DNA from 4 places in the Streptomyces sp. NBC_00876 genome. Region 3 is predicted to be linked to each of the others. Evidence: riboswitches for the same ligand, from Rfam matches in the RefSeq annotation. Region 3 holds a riboswitch; each other region holds the start of a gene.

Region 1 (4,277 bases), 2.1 Mb from region 3:
CATAGTCGATTGTCTGGGCCTCCCACCGGTCCGCGACCCCTCTGCTCATCCGCGCCCGCAGCTCGTCGCGGGTCAGGTCCTTCAGCCGGGCGTGGAAGTGGACACCCCACTGGTGTCTGCCGACGTCCAGCACAAAGGCGAGCAGTTCGAGCGTGTACTCACCGGGCTCGAGGGACAGCTCCTCGCGCATCCCTCGCCGGGCCACCGCGTAGAGGTCGGGGGCGCCCCCGCCGGCCGAGTCCATACGGCCGGCCAGCCCCTCGTTGACAGAGGAGTTCCAGGCGCCCGGCGCCATCCGGACCCGGTCACTGCGCCGGCTGACGACCAGCAGACCGTCGGCGGTCACCACGGCGACGTTGACGCCGAAGCTGCACTGCAGGAACGCGGGCGCACGCAGCGGATCGTCCGGATCGAGATAGCGGGAGCGGGGGGTGGTCCCGTCGTCCAGCCGGCGGTCGAGCTGCTGAGCCGCGAGAAAGGTGTAGTAGTCCGTCGGGCGCAGCCGCAGACGGACCTCGGGCCGCTCGTCGAGAGCGGCCCGCGAGATGCCGAACGATTCGACGGCGTACCGAGGCCCGTTCCACGGCGGTGTGCGGCCCTCCTCGCGGGCCCTCGCACTCTCCTCCTCGATCTCGGTGCGCCAGCGGGCCATCTCCTCGGGCAGCTCGATCTCCTCGTCGAGCACCTCGATGCGAACGGCATCGGCGGATATGGAGGCCTCGCCGTCCCCTTCGACGATCAGCGCCGGGGTGTGCAGGGGGCCCAGCGAGAAGGTCGTCCACGCGGGACCGGAATCCGCCTGCGGCTCGCCCCGGAATGCCGTACCGGACAAGCGGGTACGCAGCCCGGCCCAGCCTCTCCGTAAGGGCTGCGCGACCAGCAACCCCAGTACCGCGCCGACGGCTCCACTGACCAGTTCGTTCCCACTCATGCCCGCAGGGTAAGGAAAATGATCACGCCGCACGCGATCTTGCCTCTTCCGATACGCCATTGCGCACTATGTGCACCGGCCCCGAAAGGCCCCGGCAGTCACTGCCGAGGCCCCGGAGGCCGGTCGCCCCCGCGCGGTTTCAGTCCGCCAGCGGCAGGTACACGCGGTTCCCGCTCGCCGCGAACTCCTTGGACTTCTCCAGCATCCCCGCCTCGATCTCCTCGTCCGAGGCAGCGGAGGCCAGGTCGGGGGCGAACTGCTCCGTGATGCTTCTGCTGATCTTCATCGAGCAGAACTTCGGACCGCACATCGAGCAGAAGTGCGCCGTCTTGGCCGGCTCGGCCGGCAGCGTCTCGTCGTGGAACTCCCTTGCCGTGTCCGGATCGAGAGCCAGATTGAACTGGTCCTCCCAGCGGAACTCGAACCGGGCGTCCGACAGCGCGTCGTCCCACTCCTGCGCTCCCGGATGCCCCTTGGCGAGATCCGCGGCATGGGCCGCGATCCTGTACGTGATGACTCCGGTCTTCACGTCGTCCCGGTTGGGCAGGCCGAGGTGCTCCTTCGGCGTCACGTAACAGAGCATCGCCGTCCCCCACCAGGCGATCATCGCGGCGCCGATGCCCGAGGTGATGTGGTCGTAGGCCGGAGCCACATCGGTCGTCAGCGGGCCGAGCGTGTAGAACGGCGCCTCCTCGCAGATCTCCTGCTGGAGGTCGATGTTCTCCTTGATCTTGTGCATCGGGACGTGGCCCGGGCCCTCGATCATCGTCTGCACCCCGAACCGCTTGGCGACCGTGTTCAGTTCGCCGAGCGTGCGCAGTTCGGCGAACTGGGCCTCGTCGTTGGCGTCCGCGATCGACCCGGGCCGCAGCCCGTCTCCCAGCGAGTACGTCACGTCGTACGAGGCGAGGATCTCGCAGAGCTCCTCGAAGTTCTCGTACAGGAAGGACTCCTTGTGGTGCGCGAGGCACCACGCCGCCATGATCGAGCCGCCCCGGGAGACGATGCCGGTCTTGCGGCGGGCCGTCAGCGGTACATAGGGCAGGCGCACGCCGGCGTGGACCGTCATGTAGTCGACGCCCTGCTCGGCCTGCTCGATGACGGTGTCCTTGTACATCTCCCAGGTCAGTTCCTCCGCCCTGCCGTCGACCTTCTCGAGGGCCTGGTAGAGCGGCACGGTGCCGATCGGCACGGGGGAGTTGCGCAGAACCCACTCACGGGTGGTGTGGATGTTGCGGCCGGTGGACAGATCCATAACGGTGTCGGCGCCCCACTTGGTCGCCCAGGTCATCTTGTCCACCTCCTCCTCGATGGAGGACGAGACCGCGGAGTTGCCGATGTTGGCGTTCACCTTGACCAGGAACTTCTTACCGATGATCATCGGCTCGATCTCCGGGTGGTTGACGTTGGCCGGCAGTACCGCCCTGCCGGCGGCGATCTCCTCGCGCACCACCTCGGGCCCGACGTTCTCCCGGAGCGCGACGTACTCCATCTCCGGGGTGATCTCGCCCCGGCGGGCGTACGCGAGCTGCGTGACGGGCCGGCCGTCCCTGCTGCGCCGCGGCCGGCGCGGACGGCCGGGAAAGACCGCGTCCAGATTGCGCAGCCCGCCGCGCGGCGAGGTGTGCTTGAGCCCGTCGTCCTCGGGACGGGAGGCGCGTCCCGCGTACTCCTCGGTGTCACCGCGGGCGGTGATCCAGTTCTCCCGCAGAGGTGCGAGCCCGCGGCGGACGTCGGTCTCGACGGCGGGGTCGCTGTACGGCCCGGACGTGTCGTACAGCGTCACGTCCTTGCCGTTGGTGAGGTGCACCTGACGGACCGGCACCCGGATGTCCGGGCGCGAGCCCTGGAGGTATCCCTTGTGCCAGCCGATGGACTTCCCGGCCTCGTCGCTCTGGTTGGAGGCAGGCGTGCGTGCGTCCGATGTGGTCATGAGACCTACTCCCTACGCCGGCATTACCCGGTAACAGGTTCGGCGGTCGGCGCAGCGTGTCCCGTACAGATGTACGGAGATCAGCGCCCTCTCAGCCCGGTGCTCCGAGCTCCCGCGTGTGCAAAGGTGCCACCACGCTAGCGCCCTCGCCGTGCGGCTGAACAGAGGGCCCTTGTCTTCTTGCGAAGATCGGCCGGTGACGTCCACTCATCTCAGCCCCGGACCGCCGGACCATCAGCACGGCCACACACACAGCCATGGCCCCGCCGCACCCGTCTCCACCCGTCTGCGCAAGGTGATCGCCGCCGTACTGATCCCGTTCGCGGCCGCGGTCGTCGTCGGCCTCATGGTGCTCTGGCCCGGTGGTGCGCCTGCGCACGAACGCACCGGTGTCGGATTCGACCGGCAGACCCAGCAGGGCAGGGTGATGAGCGTCGGCAAGGTCGACTGCAAGGACGTGAACGCCTCCCAGATGCCCGTTGGCGGCGAGACCTCACCGCCCACGGGTGACGGCGGGAGCGAGCTCTGCAAGAGGGCCACCGTCGAGGTCACGAGCGGGCAGGACGAAGGACGCAGATTCATCGAGGTGGTCCACCCGGGCGCACCCCGGCAACTACGGGAGGGACAGGAGGTGGTCCTCGCGTACGCCCCCGACGCGCCCCACGACCTCCAGTACTCCGTGACCGATGTGAACCGGAAGTTCCCGCTGGTCCTCCTGGCCGGGATCTTCGCGCTGGTGGTGGTCGCCGTGGGCAGAATGCGCGGGGTGATGGCCCTGGTGGCACTCGCCCTGTCGTTCGCCGTCCTGACCCTGTTCATCCTTCCGGCCATACTTCAGGGCTCGAACCCGCTGGTCGTGGCGGTCGTCGGAGCCGGCGCGATCATGCTGATCGCGCTCTACATCTGTCACGGGCTGACCGCCCGCACCTCGGTCGCCGTCATCGGCACCCTGATCTCACTGCTGCTGATCGGGCTGCTCGGCTCCCTCTTCATCGGCTGGGCGAGTCTGACCGGGAACACCGACGACAGCACCGGCCTCATCCACGGCCTGTATCCGCACATCGACATGAGCGGTCTGCTGCTGGCCGGCGTCATCATCGGTTCCCTGGGGGTGCTCGACGATGTGACGGTCACCCAGACATCGGCGGTCTGGGAACTGCATCAGGCTGACCCGACGATGAGTGCGAAGCAGCTCTACCGGGCAGGGATCAGAATCGGCCGTGATCACATCGCCTCTGTGGTCAACACCCTGGTGCTCGCCTATGCGGGCGCCGCGCTTCCGCTGCTGCTGCTGTTCTCGATCGCGCAGAGCAGCGTGGGGACGGTGACCAACAGCGAACTGGTGGCGGAGGAGATCGTGCGCACTCTGATCGGCTCGATCGGGCTGGTCGCCTCGGTGCCGGTGACCACGGC
Region 2 (4,277 bases), 5.6 Mb from region 3:
TGCGCTCTTCATCGAGCGTTCGCTGCGCAGCCCGAGTTCGACAAGGTTCTGGGGGCTCCTCGTGCTGGCCGCCGTCATCGCGAGCGCCGGCGTGGTGGGCGATTCGACGGCGACCGTCATCGGCGCGATGATCGTCGCGCCGCTGATGACTCCCATCCTCGGCAGTGCACTGGCCCTGGTTCTCGCCGACAGGTCACAGGTCGTCAGGTGTGCGCTGCTCGTCCTGGGAGGTGCGCTGGCGGTCGTGGCGATCGGCATGCTGCTCGGCTGGATCGTCTCCCCGCCGGACGCCTTCGCCTCGAACAGTCAGGTGTCCTCCAGGATCAGCCCGCGCCTCATCGACCTGCTCGCCGCCCTGGCGACGGGAACCGTCGGCGCGTTCGCCCTCGTACGGGCGGACATCTCCGACACCCTGCCGGGCGTGGCGATCGCCATCTCACTGGTACCGCCGCTCGCGGTGACAGGACTCCTCATCACGGCCGGCCGCTACCACGACGCGAGCGAGTCCGCCCTGCTGTTCGCGACCAACGTCGCTGCCATCGTGGCGACCGGCACGGTCGTCTTCCTCGTCTACGGGATCCGGACGGCGGCCCAGCAATCGGGGCTGCGAGTGGGGCGGTTCCACGGGTGGACGCTGGTCGCCGTGGCGACCGTCGTCCTCCTGATCGCGGTGCCCCTGACGACCGGCACGGTGACCGTCGCGCGCGACCGGTCGCTCGCCGCCGAGGCCCGACCCGTCGCCGAGAAGTGGGCCGCGACCGGGAAGTGGCAGATCGCCTCGGTCGATGCACGCAACGGCATCATCGTGATCGGTGTGCTGGGACTCCCGCCGCAGCCCGCACCCACGGCGCTGCGGGCCGCTCTGGACCGCAACGGGATGGCCGACGCGGATCTCGAACTCCACCTCGTGGGCGGGCGGACGCACTGGTGCCCCGCCGACACGGACACGTGCACGGTGCGGGACGCGGAGCGCAGCTGACGTCATCCACGCGGATGCCCGGCGAATCCGGCTTCACCCTGCGCAAGACGTACGAGACGGGCGTCGTCGCTCAGCTGCGGCGGCGCAGCCGCAGCGGGGCGTACACCGCCAGGCCGGCGAGGAACGCCACGCCGTAGGCGAGGTCCGCCCCGTGCAGCGCCTTCGCCACCGGGCCCACGTACAGGCTGGTGTTCATGAACGGCACCGCTGCGGCGAAGGCGGCGGCGAAGGCGGTGACCGCCGGCCACCACGGCTGGGTGCGCAGGCTCTCGGCGGCCAGATCGACGGGGGCGCCGCCCCGGGCGCGCGCCCGGACGGTCCAGTCGACGGCCACGATCGCGACGAAGCCGGGGATCCAGTAGCCGACGAGAAGCAGCACGTTCTGGAAGCGTGCCGTGGTGTCGGCCGCGTGCATCCACAGCACGAGCGGAAAACCGAGGGCGGCGGCGAGCGCGGCGGCCGCGGGGCGGGGCAGGCGGACCCCCATGGTCTGCAGCGCCAGCGATCCGCTGTAGTCGTTCATGGCGTTGCTGCACAGCGCGGCGAGCGCCACGGCGAGCAGCCCGAACGAACCGAGGGCGCCCCCGCCCAGGAGGGTGTCGATGCCGCGCGCCGTCTGGTCGGTGAAGACGGACGCGCCCCACAGGCCGAGGGCCTGGACCGCGACGAAGGAGACGCTGATGCCGAGCAGCGTGCACCAGAACATCCGCGGACGCGACGTGGTGTGCGGCAGATAGCGGCTGAAGTCGCTGGCGTACGGTGCCCAGGACAGCGCCAGGCTCAGCGCGATGGTGCAGGTCAGAACGAAGGCGCCCGCCCGGTCGGCGCCGTGCACGGAGCCGGTGGTGGCGGGGTGGACGCCGTTGAGAAGCTTGGTGGAGAGCACGGCGAAGGCGGCGGCCAGGGCGAACGTCATCACGGTCTGGAGCCGGTGGATCACCTCGTAGCCCAGCACGCCGAGCGCGCCCTGGGCGGCCATCATGACCAGCACCCCCAGCCAGAAGGGCCAGCCGCACAGCTGGGCCAGCGCGTCCCCGCCGAACAGCCCGATCAGCGCGTCCCAGGCGATGGACGACAGCCACTGGAGCGTGCCGGGCAGTACGACTCCGCGGCCGAACGCCAGCCGGGCGAGCGGGAGTTGCCCGGCGCCGGTCCGGCTGCCCCAGGTGCCCAGATACGCGGTGGGCACAGCGCCCATGAGTGTGCCGAGCACGACGGCGGTGAGCGCCGTGGCGAAGTCCAGGCCCAGCGCGATGCCGACGGTGCCGGTGAAGACCCCGGTCATGGTCAGGTTGGGGGCGAACCAGACGGTGAACAGCCGGCCGGGCCCGCCGTAGCGGCGGTCCTCGGGTACGGGGGCTATCCCGTGCGCCTCGATGCGCAGATCGCCGGGGGCGGTGGGCATGCGCCCGTCGAAAGCGGGTCGCGGGCCGAGCGGAGCGCGCTCGCTTCGGGCATACGGCAATGACATGAAGACATCCCTCCGCCAGTGCTAACTGGTTCAGGTTCGACGGGTGTGTTCTCAGCCCCTGGCGGGGCACCCCGTGTCCGGTGCGGCGGTCAGGATAGCCGGACCCGTGCGGACGCCCCGGCAGTGGGGTCGCCGGGGCGTCGGGCCGACGGAGATCCGTCCGTTCCGGGTGAACCCGGCGGGAGCGCAGGTCAGAGGGTGAGCGCGCAGCGGAATCCGCCGTGCCCGGTCGTGCTGTCCGGGGTGTTGGAGGTGCGGGCGGCCACCCGGTAGCGGTTGCAGTAGGAGCGGTGGCACAGGTACGAGCCACCGCGCAGCACCCGGCTCCCGCCGTCCGGGGGGCCGACGGGATCGATACGGGTCTCCGGGCGGTCGGCCGTGTGCCAGTCGGCGCTGAACCGGTCGGCGCACCACTCCCAGACGTTGCCCGACGCGTTGTACAGGCCGAAGCCGTTGGGGGCGTAGGCCTTCACGGGAGCGGTGCCCGCGAAGCCGTCCTCGAGCGTGTTGCGTACGGGGAAGTCGCCCTGCCAGATGTTGCAGCGGTGCCGCCCGTTCGGCGTCAGCTCCTCGCCCCATGGGAAGCGGGCCCCGACGAGTCCGCCGCGAGCCGCCTTCTCCCATTCCGCCTCGGTCGGCAGCCGCTTGCCGGCCCAGAGGGCGTAGGCCGTCGCGTCGTGCCACGACATGTGGACCACGGGGTGGTCGCGGCGGTCGCCGATCGAGGTGCCCGGCCCTTCGGGGGCGCGCCAGTGCGCTCCGGTGACCGCACGCCACCAGGGGGCGCCGGGCACGGTGCCGGGCAGCACGGCGTGCCGGGCCTCCTGCGGGACGAAGGAGCCGAAGACGTAGGACCAGCCGATGAGTTCGGCCTCGGTGCGGTAGCCGGTGGCCTTGACGAAGACGGCGAAGCGGGCGTTGGTGACAGCGGCGGCGTCGATGTGGAACGGGGCGACGGTCACCTCACGTACCGGCCCCTCGCCATCGGCCGGGAACGCGTCCTCGTCCTCGCCCCCCATCAGGAACGGCCCGCCGGGCACCGCCACCATGCCGCGCAGCAGTTCGGCGGGACGGTGCACGGGTACGGCGAAGTCCGCCGGGGGAGTGGCAGCGGCAGGCGCGGTGCTCTCGCGGGCCGGCCCGCAACAGGCGTTCACCGCGAGGTGCCCCCGTCCAGCAGCTCCGCCAGGTCCTGGCCGGTGGTGCGCAGCAGCAGCGCCACCCCGCCGAGCGCGGCGGCCTCGCCGCCGAGGGCGGAGCCGCGTACTTCGATGGTGCGGGGAGCGGACGGCAGGGAGAGGGCGGCGAGCTGCTCCCGGATGGGGGTGAGGACGAGGTCGTCCAGGGCCGCCGGCTCCCCGTAGACGACGATGCACTCGGGGTCGACCTGCGCCGCGAGGGCGGCGAGCACCCGCCCGGCGACGACGGCCGCGGTCCGCACGACGTCGGCCGTGTCCGGCTGGCCCTCGGCGGCGAGCCCGATCAGCTCGGCGGCGTCCCGTGCCGTGACCCCGCGCTCGGCGCACGCGGCGAGCAGGGCGGGGACGGAGATGAGGCCCTCCAGACAGCCGCGGCCCCCGCAGTGGCAGGGTTTGCCCTCGGGGTCACAGCTGGTGTGGCCGATCTCGCCGGCCGCGCCGTGGGCGCCGCGCACCAGTGCGCCATTGACGACGAGTCCGCCACCGACCCCTTCCGACCAGCGCAGATAGACGGCGTTGTCGAACCCGCGGGCGGCGCCCCAGGTCACCTCGGCGAGTGCGGCGAGCCGGGAGTTGTTGTCGGTGAGCACGGGGGCGTCGAAGTGCCGGCCCAGCTCGTCGGCGACGT
Region 3 (4,277 bases):
ATGATGAGGTTCCCCCGGGGAATACGATGAGCGGTTCGGTCGAGCGGCGGTGGACGCGGGCCGCGTCGTGCACGGCCCGCGTCCTCCGTAAGGCTGTCGGTCAGACGGCGAGCGCCTGGGCGCGGCGCTTCACCTCCGTGCCGCGATTCTCACTCAGCGCCTGCGCGGGCGTGCCCGGCAGGGTCGGGTCGGGAGTGAAGAGCCATTCCAGCATCTCCGCGTCGGAGTAGCCGTCGTCCCTCAGGAGTGTCAGGGTCCCCGAAAGACCCTTGACCACCTTGTTGCCGTCGATGAAGGCAGCAGGCACCTGGAGTGCCCGGTTCTCACCACGGCGTACGGCGATGAGCTGGCCCTCCTTGACCAGCTGCCGCACACGCGTCACCTCGACATCGAACAATTCGGCGATGTCAGGCAGGTGGAGCCAGGAAGGGACGAGAGCATCGATCTTTGCGTCAATCTCGGTCACGGGACAAGCCTGCCATCCCGGACCGACAGCCGATACCCGGACTCCGCCCTTCAGGGTCTCGCGGGCCGCGCCGAAGAGGCCCCGGTCCCGGATTCCGCTACGGCCGGGTCGCCGACTTCAGCGCTACGGACGGGTCGCCGGCCCGCTCCGGATCGATCCGCGCCCCCGACTCGATGAGCTTGCGCCCCTGCGCCAGGTCGCGCGGCCGGCCCACGGCGAGGACCGCGACCAGGACGTCACCCCGCAGCCAGCACACCGACCAGGCGGGAGAGTCCGGGTCGCCGCGCCACAGCAGGGTGTCCGCACCGCCGTGATGCCCCGCGTACTGCACGAACCGGCCGAACTGCTCGGACCAGAAGTAGGGCACGGGGTCGTAGGCCGGCGGCTCCGCACCGTCCGGGCCGGCCGCCCCCGCGATATGGGCGGCGGCGGTGCGCGGTCCCTGGAGTGCGTTGTCCCAGTGATGGATGAGCAGGCGTGTCCCGTAGCGCGCGGAGGGGAACGAGGCGCAGTCGCCGACGGCGTACACATCGGGCAGCGAGGTGCGCAGCGCCTCGTCTGCGGTGACCGACCCGTCGGACCCGAGCGCGACGCCCGATCCGGCCAGCCAGCCGGTGGCGGGCCGCGCCCCGATGCCGACGACGACCGCGTCGGCCGCGAGCGTGCGGCCGTCCGCCAGGACCACCGCGCCGGGCTCGACGCGGTCCACCCGGGCTCCGGTGAGGAGTTCGGCGCCGCTCTGCGCGTACCAGGCGGCCATCGGGGCCGCGACCTCTGCGGGCAGGGCTCCGGCGAGGGGCCGTTCGGCCGCCTCGACGACGGTGACCGCGCACCCCGCCTCACGGGCCGCGGTGGCGAACTCGGCGCCGATCCAGCCCGCGCCGATCACCACGACGGCGTGCCGTGCCTCGATGACGGGCCGCAGCCGGGCCGCGTCGTCCAGGGTGCGCAGCAGATGGACGCCGGGCACGCCCTCGGAGCCGGGCAGCACGACGGGTTCGGCGCCGGTGGCGATGACCAGGACGTCGTAGGGAACGGGGCCCGCCGACGTGTCCAGTTCGTGCGCCCCGGCGCGCACGCCGGTGACTTCGCAGCCCAGTCGAAGTGTGATGTCCAGGGCCTCGAAGTCGATGTCGAAGGCCGACTCCTCGGCCTTGCCGAGGAGCACCGCCTTGGACAGCGGGGGGCGGTCGTAGGGCTGATGGGGTTCGGCGCCGATCAGCGTGACGGTGCCGGTGAAGCCCTGCTCCCGCAGGGCCACCGCGGTCTGCACCCCCGCCATGCCCGCGCCCACGACGACGACCCGGCGCCCCGGCTGCTCTGTCCGCTGCTGCTCGCTCACCCGTACACCTTAATCATCTGACGAACCGTCAGGAAGAGGGCCGGCCCACCGCGCTCCCGCCGCCGCCCCCCGGCCGCGGCGACGGCTCCCTCCCCCGGTCCGGCGGGCGGGGTCTAGGGTGGCCCCCGTAAGAAACTCGCGGGAGCCCGGACGTACCGGGCTGAGAGGGAGGCTGGACGGCCTCCGACCGTACGAACCTGATCCGGGTCATGCCGGCGAAGGGAGGGGCTGGACGCCCATGCGCATCCACCGCACGAACGGGTCGGACGTCCTCGTCATCGGGGGCGGCGTCATCGGCCTCGTGACCGCCTGGCGGGCGGCTCGGCGCGGCCTGTCCACCGCGGTCGCCGATCCCGGACCGGGCGGCGGAGCCGCCCAGGTCGCGGCCGGAATGCTGGCCGCCGTCACCGAGCTCCACTACGGCGAAGAGACGCTGCTGGGTCTCAACGTCGCCTCCGCCGAGCGCTATCCGTCGTTCACGGCCGAGCTGGAGGCCGCGAGCGGACAGGACATCGGTTATCGCGCCTGCGGCACCCTGGCCGTCGCGCTGGATGCCGACGACCGGGCCCATCTGCGGGAACTGCACGAACTGCAGCGGCGTTCCGGGCTGGAGTCGGAATGGCTCACCGGCCGTGAGTGCCGCCGGCTGGAGCCGATGCTCGCGCCGGGCGTACGCGGTGGACTCCGGGTCGACGGCGACCACCAGGTCGACCCGCGCCGGCTGGCCGCCGCGCTGCTGACCGCGTGCGAGCGGGCCGGGGTCGTCTTCCACCGCCACCGGGCCGAGCGGCTCTCCGTGGTGCGCGACCGGGCCACCGGCGCCGTGCTGGACGACGGCAGGGAGGTGACCGCCGATCAGGTCGTGCTCGCCGCCGGCAGCCTCAGCGGGCGGCTCGCCGGGGTGCCGGACCACGTCCTGCCGCCCGTCCGACCGGTCAAGGGCCAGGTGCTGCGGCTGACCGTACCCACCGCGTACGCCCCCTTCCTCTCCCGCACCGTGCGCGCGGTGGTCCGGGGCAGCCATGTCTATCTCGTACCGCGCGAGAACGGCGAGCTGGTCATCGGCGCCACCAGCGAGGAGATGGGCTGGGACACCACCGTCACGGCGGGCGGTGTGTACGAGCTGCTGCGCGACGCGCACGAGCTGGTGCCCGGTATCACCGAGCTGCCGCTCACCGAGACCCGCGCCGGTCTGCGCCCCGCCTCCCCCGACAACGCCCCGCTGCTCGGCCGCACCGCCCTGCCCGGCCTCCACCTCGCCACCGGCCACCACCGCAACGGGGTGCTGCTCACTCCCGTCACCGGTGACGCCATGGCGCAGTTGCTGGCCGACGGCGAGCTGCCCGAGGTGGCCCGCCCCTTCTCCCCCGGCCGGTTCTCACCGGCCGCCCCCGCACGTCAGGAGCAGCCCGCATGACCGAGCCCCCCGCCCTCTCCGTGTCCGTGAACGGCGAGGCGGTCTCCGTCGTCGCGGGCACCACCCTGGACGCCCTCGTCGCGACGCTGACCGGGGCGCCGTCGGGTGTCGCCGCCGCCCTGAACGAGACCGTGGTGCCGCGCGGCCAATGGTCCGCCGCCGCACTCACCGACGGCGACCGGGTCGAGGTCCTGACCGCGGTCCAGGGAGGCTGACGTGTCCGACGACGTCTTCACCCTCGGGGACACCTCCTTCGGCTCCCGGCTGATCATGGGGACGGGCGGGGCACCCAGCCTGGAGGTGCTGGAACGCTCCCTGACCGCCTCCGGCACCGAGCTGACCACGGTCGCGATGCGGCGCCTCGACCCGACCGTGCAGGGCTCCGTGCTCTCCGTGCTGGAGCGCCTGTCCATCCGCGTCCTGCCGAACACCGCGGGCTGCTTCACGGCGGGCGAGGCCGTGCTCACGGCCCGCCTTGCGCGCGAGGCGCTCGGTACGGACTGGGTCAAGCTGGAGGTCGTGGCCGACGAGCGCACCCTGCTGCCCGACCCGGTCGAGCTGCTGGACGCCGCGGAGACGCTGGTGGACGACGGCTTCACGGTCCTGCCGTACACCAACGACGACCCTGTGCTGGCCCGGAAGCTGGAGGACGTGGGGTGTGCGGCGATCATGCCGCTCGGCTCGCCCATCGGCTCGGGTCTGGGCATCCGCAATCCGCACAACTTCCAGCTGATCGTCGAGCAGGCGCGGGTCCCGGTGATCCTGGACGCGGGCGCCGGGACGGCGTCGGACGCGTCGCTCGCCATGGAGCTGGGGTGCGCCGCGGTGATGCTGGCATCGGCGGTGACGCGGGCGCAGGAGCCCGAACTGATGGCCGCCGCGATGCGCCATGCGGTCCGGGGCGGGCGGCTCGCTCACCGCGCGGGCCGGATCCCCCGCCGCCACTTCGCCGAGGCGTCCTCGCCGGTGACGGGGCGGGCGGCACTGGATCCGGAGCGCCCGGCCTTCTGAGCCCGGAGCACCGCGGCAGCGGATCGCATGTCCCTGTCACG
Region 4 (4,277 bases), 4.1 Mb from region 3:
GTCCCAGCAGCGCGAGGAACGCGGTACCGACGACGACGGTCGGCAGCACGAACGGCACGGTGACGACGGCCCGGAGCAACTGTTTGCCGGGGAAGTCGAAGCGGGCGAAGACGTACGCGCCCGGCAGCGCGAGCAGCAGGGTCAGCGCGGTCGAGGCGAGGGCCTGCCAGAAGGTGAACCAGAGGACGTCCTGGATCTCGGGCCGGCTCAGCACCTCGCCGAACCGTCCGAACTGCCATACCCCGCCGTCCTTGAGCCCGCGTCCGACGATCGCGATGACGGGGTAGGCGAAGAACAGGGCGAAGAACAGGGCGGGCACGGCCATCAGGCCGAGCCGCACCGCGCCCCCGCGCAGCGACCGGGCGCGCGCGGTTCTCCCGCGCGCGCCCGGTCCGCGTACGGGAGTCTTCGCTACTTCACTACGAGCGAGGACCATGACTGGACCCACTGCTCACGGTTCTTGGCGATCGCGTCCGGGGCGACGGTCGTCGGCCTGTCGGCCGTGGCGCCGAACTTCGTGAAGAGGTCCGGCACCTTCGCGCCCTTGGTGACCGGGCTGACGAACATGTTGAGCGGCATGTCCTCCTGGAACTCCTTGCTGATCAGGAAGTCCAGCAGGGCCTTGCCGCCCGCCTCGTTCTTCGCGCCGTCGAGCAGACCGGCGAACTCGATCTGGCGGAAGCACGTACCGGTGGAGACACCGGTCGGGGCGGCCTTCGGCTGCGGGTCGGCGTACAGCACCTCGACGGGCGGGCTGGAGGCGTAGCTGACGACCAGCGGCCGGTCGGCCTTGGCCTTCCTGCCGCCCGCGGAGCCGGAGAACTCCTCGTTGTACGCCTGCTCCCAGCCGTCGACGACCTTGACGCCGTTGCTCTTCAGCTTCTTCCAGTAGTCCTGGTAGCCGTCCTCGCCGTAGGTGGCGACGGTGCCGAGGAGGAAGCCGAGGCCGGGCGAGGAGGTCGCCGCGTTCTCGGTGACGAGGAGGTTCTTGTACGCCGGCTTCGCCAGGTCGTCGAAGGTCTTCGGCGGCGCGAGCTTCTTGTCGGCGAAGTACTGCTTGTCGTAGTTGACGCAGATGTCGCCGGTGTCGACCGGGGTCACCCGGTGCTTGTCGGCATCCAGCTGCACATCGGCCGCGACCTGGTCGATGCCCTTGGCCGCGTACGGCGTGAACAGGCCGTTGTCGAGGGCGCGCGAGAGCAGGGTGTTGTCGACGCCGAAGAACACGTCACCGCGGGGCGAGCCCTTGGTGAGGATCTCCTGGTTGAGGGCGGCGCCGGCGTCCCCGCTCTTCAGCACCTTGACGGTGTAGCCGGTCTGACGGGTGAACTCCTTCAGTACGGCCTTGGAGGCGTTGAAGGAGTCGTGGCTGACGAGGGTGACGGTCTTGGAGCCGGAGCTCCCGGTGGGTCCGGAACCGGACGCCGAGTCGTCGGAACTTCCGCAGCCGGCGAGGGCGGTCACGCCGAGTGCGGCGGCGACGGCCGTCACCGCGATCTTCTTGGTGGTGCTCATGTGATTCCTCCTGGAGTGACCAGGAAGAGACGCGGCCCTGCCCGCGCCGGTGGAAACCGGAAGCGGGCAGGGCGCAACAGCTTGAGTAAGGTCCGAACTTCCTACCCGGAATGACCCGGGCGAGGTTCAGAGGGTCTGCGGCCAACCTGTCCTTGGTGCCGCACTCTCAGCGCTGTGGCGCTCCCCTGTCGGAATATGAAGTTGATTTCGAGCTGTGAAGTTGTCTTCCGAGCCCAGGCTACACGGCCCTTTTCGGCCTCAGCGCTCGGATGCCGCCAGCTGTCCGCAGGCCCCGTCGATCTCCTGGCCGCGGGTGTCCCGGACGGTCACCGGCACCCCGTGGGCGGCGATCGCCTCGACGAACGCCTTCTCGTCCTCGGGCCGCGAGGCGGTCCACTTCGAGCCGGGCGTCGGGTTCAGCGGGATCAGGTTGACGTGCACGCGCTTGCCCTTGAGGAGCCGGCCGAGCCGGTCGCCGCGCCAGGCCTGGTCGTTGATGTCGCGGATCAGCGCGTACTCGATGGAGATGCGGCGGCCGGACTTCTCCGCGTACTCCCACGCGGCGTCCAGGACCTCGCCCACCTTCCAGCGGGTGTTGACGGGTACGAGGGTGTCGCGCAGCTCGTCGTCCGGGGCGTGCAGCGAGACCGCGAGCCGGCATTTGAAGCCCTCGTCGGCGAACCGCAGCATGGCGGGCACGAGGCCGACGGTGGAGACCGTGATCCCGCGCTGCGACAGCCCGAGGCCGTCGGGCTCGGGGTCGGTCAGCCGGCGGATGGCGCCGACCACCCGGTTGTAGTTGGCGAGCGGTTCGCCCATGCCCATGAAGACGATGTTGGAGAGCCGGGCCGGACCGCCCGGGACCTCGCCGTCGCGCAGCGCCCGCATGCCGTCCACGATCTGGTGGACGATCTCCGCGGTGGACAGGTTGCGGTCGAGACCGGCCTGCCCGGTGGCGCAGAACGGGCAGTTCATTCCGCAGCCCGCCTGCGAGGAGATGCACATCGTGACGCGCTCGGGGTAGCGCATCAGGACGGACTCGACGAGCGTCCCGTCGTGCAGCTTCCACAGCGTCTTGCGGGTGGTGTCGTCGTCGCAGCTGATGTGGCGGACCACGGACATCAGGTCCGGGAACATCGCCTCGGCGAGCTTGTCCCGCGATCCGGCCGGAATGTTGGTCCACTGGGCCGGGTCGGGCGCGTACCGCGCGAAGTAGTGCTGCGAGAGCTGCTGGGCGCGGAACGGCTTCTCGCCGACCGCGGCCACGGCTTCCCTGCGCTCGGCGGGCGTGAGGTCGGCGAGGTGCCGCGGGGGCTTCTTGGCTCCGCGGGGCGCGACAAACTGGAGTTCTCCGGGCTTAGGCATGGTTCTTCCAGTGTCGCAGACAGAACAGTGAGGGCCCGCCGCCCTGTGGACAACGGACCCTCACTCGTAAAAACGCAGGTCAGACGGGGTGACCCAAGAGCTTCTCAGCCGGAGCCGACGAAGATCACCATCAGCAGCCAGACCACCGGCGCGGTCGGCAGCAGGGAGTCCAGCCGGTCCATGATCCCGCCGTGCCCCGGCAGCAGCGTGCCCATGTCCTTGATCCCGAGGTCCCGCTTGATCATGGACTCGCCCAGGTCACCGAGGGTGGCGCTGGCCGCGACCGCCAGGCCGAGCAGCAGACCCTGCCACCAGGAACCGTCGTCGATCAGGAACTGCATGCACAGCGCGCCGGCCACCATCGCGAAGGCCACGGCTCCGAACAGGCCCTCGCGGGTCTTCCCGGGGCTGATGCGCGGTGCGAGCTTGTGCTTGCCGAACCGCCAGCCGACGGCGTACGCACCCGTGTCACTGACCACGGTCAGCAGCAGGAAGGTCAGAACCCGCTGCGGCCCGTCGTCGGCGGTCAGGAGCATGGCGACGAAGGTCGCCAGGAACGGCACGTAGAACGCGGCGAAGACTCCGGCCGTGACGTCCTTGAGGTAGCCCTCCGGCGGCTCGGTCATCCGCCAGACGAGCACCGCGAGGGCGGTCAGCGCCATGGCGATCCACGCGCCCTCGGCGCCGCGCGCGTAGCCGGCCACGACCATGGCGGCGCCACCGATCGCGAGCGGCACGAGCGGTGCCTTGATGCCCTTGCGCTCCTCCAGCCGGGAGGTGAGCTCCCAGAGGCCCACGACGACGGCGACGACGACCACGCCGACGAAGACGGCCTTGACGATGAAGAGCGAGGCGGCGACAACGGCCCCGAGTCCCAGGCCGACCCCTATGGCGGCTCCCAGATCACGGCCCGCACGCTTCTTCTGCGGGGGTGGCGGCGCGGTCGGCATGGGCTCCTGCGGCTTCTCTTCGCGGAACAGGGGGCCGCCGCTCAGGCGTGCGGCTCCCTGGTCCCGGTCATCACGGTCGTCAGCGTCTCTACCTGCGTCGGGAACGTCCGGCACGATGGGCATGGGCCGAGTCTGCTGGGCTTCATGCATATCGTATGCAGGACCCGCCGGAACGGCCCGCATCTCGGGCACGGCCCGGTGGCCGGTGGCCTGCGGGGCGCCCCAGGAGGAGTCGTTCATCAGACTTCGAGCAGCTCGGCTTCCTTGTGCTTCAGCAGCTCGTCCACCTGCGCGACGTACTTCGCGGTGGTGTCGTCGAGCTCCTTCTCGGCGCGACGCACCTCGTCCTCGCCGGACTCCTTGTCCTTGACCAGCTTGTCCAGCGTCTCCTTGGCCTTGCGGCGCACGGCGCGGATCGAGATCTTGGAGTCCTCGGCCTTCGTCTTC

What was found. Region 3 has a riboswitch for thiamine pyrophosphate ahead of thiO (glycine oxidase ThiO). Riboswitches for the same ligand answer to the same signal wherever they lie in the genome.
Region 1: another riboswitch for thiamine pyrophosphate. It lies ahead of thiC (phosphomethylpyrimidine synthase ThiC); the one in region 3 lies ahead of thiO (glycine oxidase ThiO).
Region 2: another riboswitch for thiamine pyrophosphate. It lies ahead of OG782_RS33675 (purine-cytosine permease family protein); the one in region 3 lies ahead of thiO (glycine oxidase ThiO).
Region 4: another riboswitch for thiamine pyrophosphate. It lies ahead of OG782_RS27490 (thiamine ABC transporter substrate binding subunit); the one in region 3 lies ahead of thiO (glycine oxidase ThiO).

The regions. Positions count from the first base shown of each region.
Region 1 is NZ_CP108800.1:4,228,391-4,232,667, reverse strand. It holds gene OG782_RS18600 (hypothetical protein) at 1-931, opposite strand, end outside; gene thiC (phosphomethylpyrimidine synthase ThiC) at 1,071-2,864, opposite strand; TPP riboswitch at 2,857-2,990, opposite strand; gene OG782_RS18590 (YibE/F family protein) at 3,061-4,277, shown strand, end outside.
Region 2 is NZ_CP108800.1:7,707,764-7,712,040, forward strand. It holds gene OG782_RS33670 (DUF389 domain-containing protein) at 1-979, shown strand, start outside; gene OG782_RS33675 (purine-cytosine permease family protein) at 1,050-2,450, opposite strand; TPP riboswitch at 2,441-2,534, opposite strand; gene OG782_RS33680 (formylglycine-generating enzyme family protein) at 2,642-3,607, opposite strand; gene OG782_RS33685 (ROK family transcriptional regulator) at 3,604-4,277, opposite strand, start outside.
Region 3 is NZ_CP108800.1:2,141,400-2,145,676, forward strand. It holds gene thiE (thiamine phosphate synthase) at 1-2, opposite strand, end outside; gene OG782_RS09395 (Rv2175c family DNA-binding protein) at 101-466, opposite strand; gene OG782_RS09400 (NAD(P)/FAD-dependent oxidoreductase) at 564-1,808, opposite strand; TPP riboswitch at 1,937-2,050, shown strand; gene thiO (glycine oxidase ThiO) at 2,047-3,225, shown strand; gene thiS (sulfur carrier protein ThiS) at 3,222-3,440, shown strand; gene OG782_RS09415 (thiazole synthase) at 3,442-4,236, shown strand.
Region 4 is NZ_CP108800.1:6,208,415-6,212,691, reverse strand. It holds gene OG782_RS27495 (ABC transporter permease) at 1-325, opposite strand, end outside; gene OG782_RS27490 (thiamine ABC transporter substrate binding subunit) at 412-1,515, opposite strand; TPP riboswitch at 1,596-1,712, opposite strand; gene rlmN (23S rRNA (adenine(2503)-C(2))-methyltransferase RlmN) at 1,774-2,880, opposite strand; gene OG782_RS27480 (phosphatidate cytidylyltransferase) at 2,985-4,070, opposite strand; gene frr (ribosome recycling factor) at 4,070-4,277, opposite strand, start outside.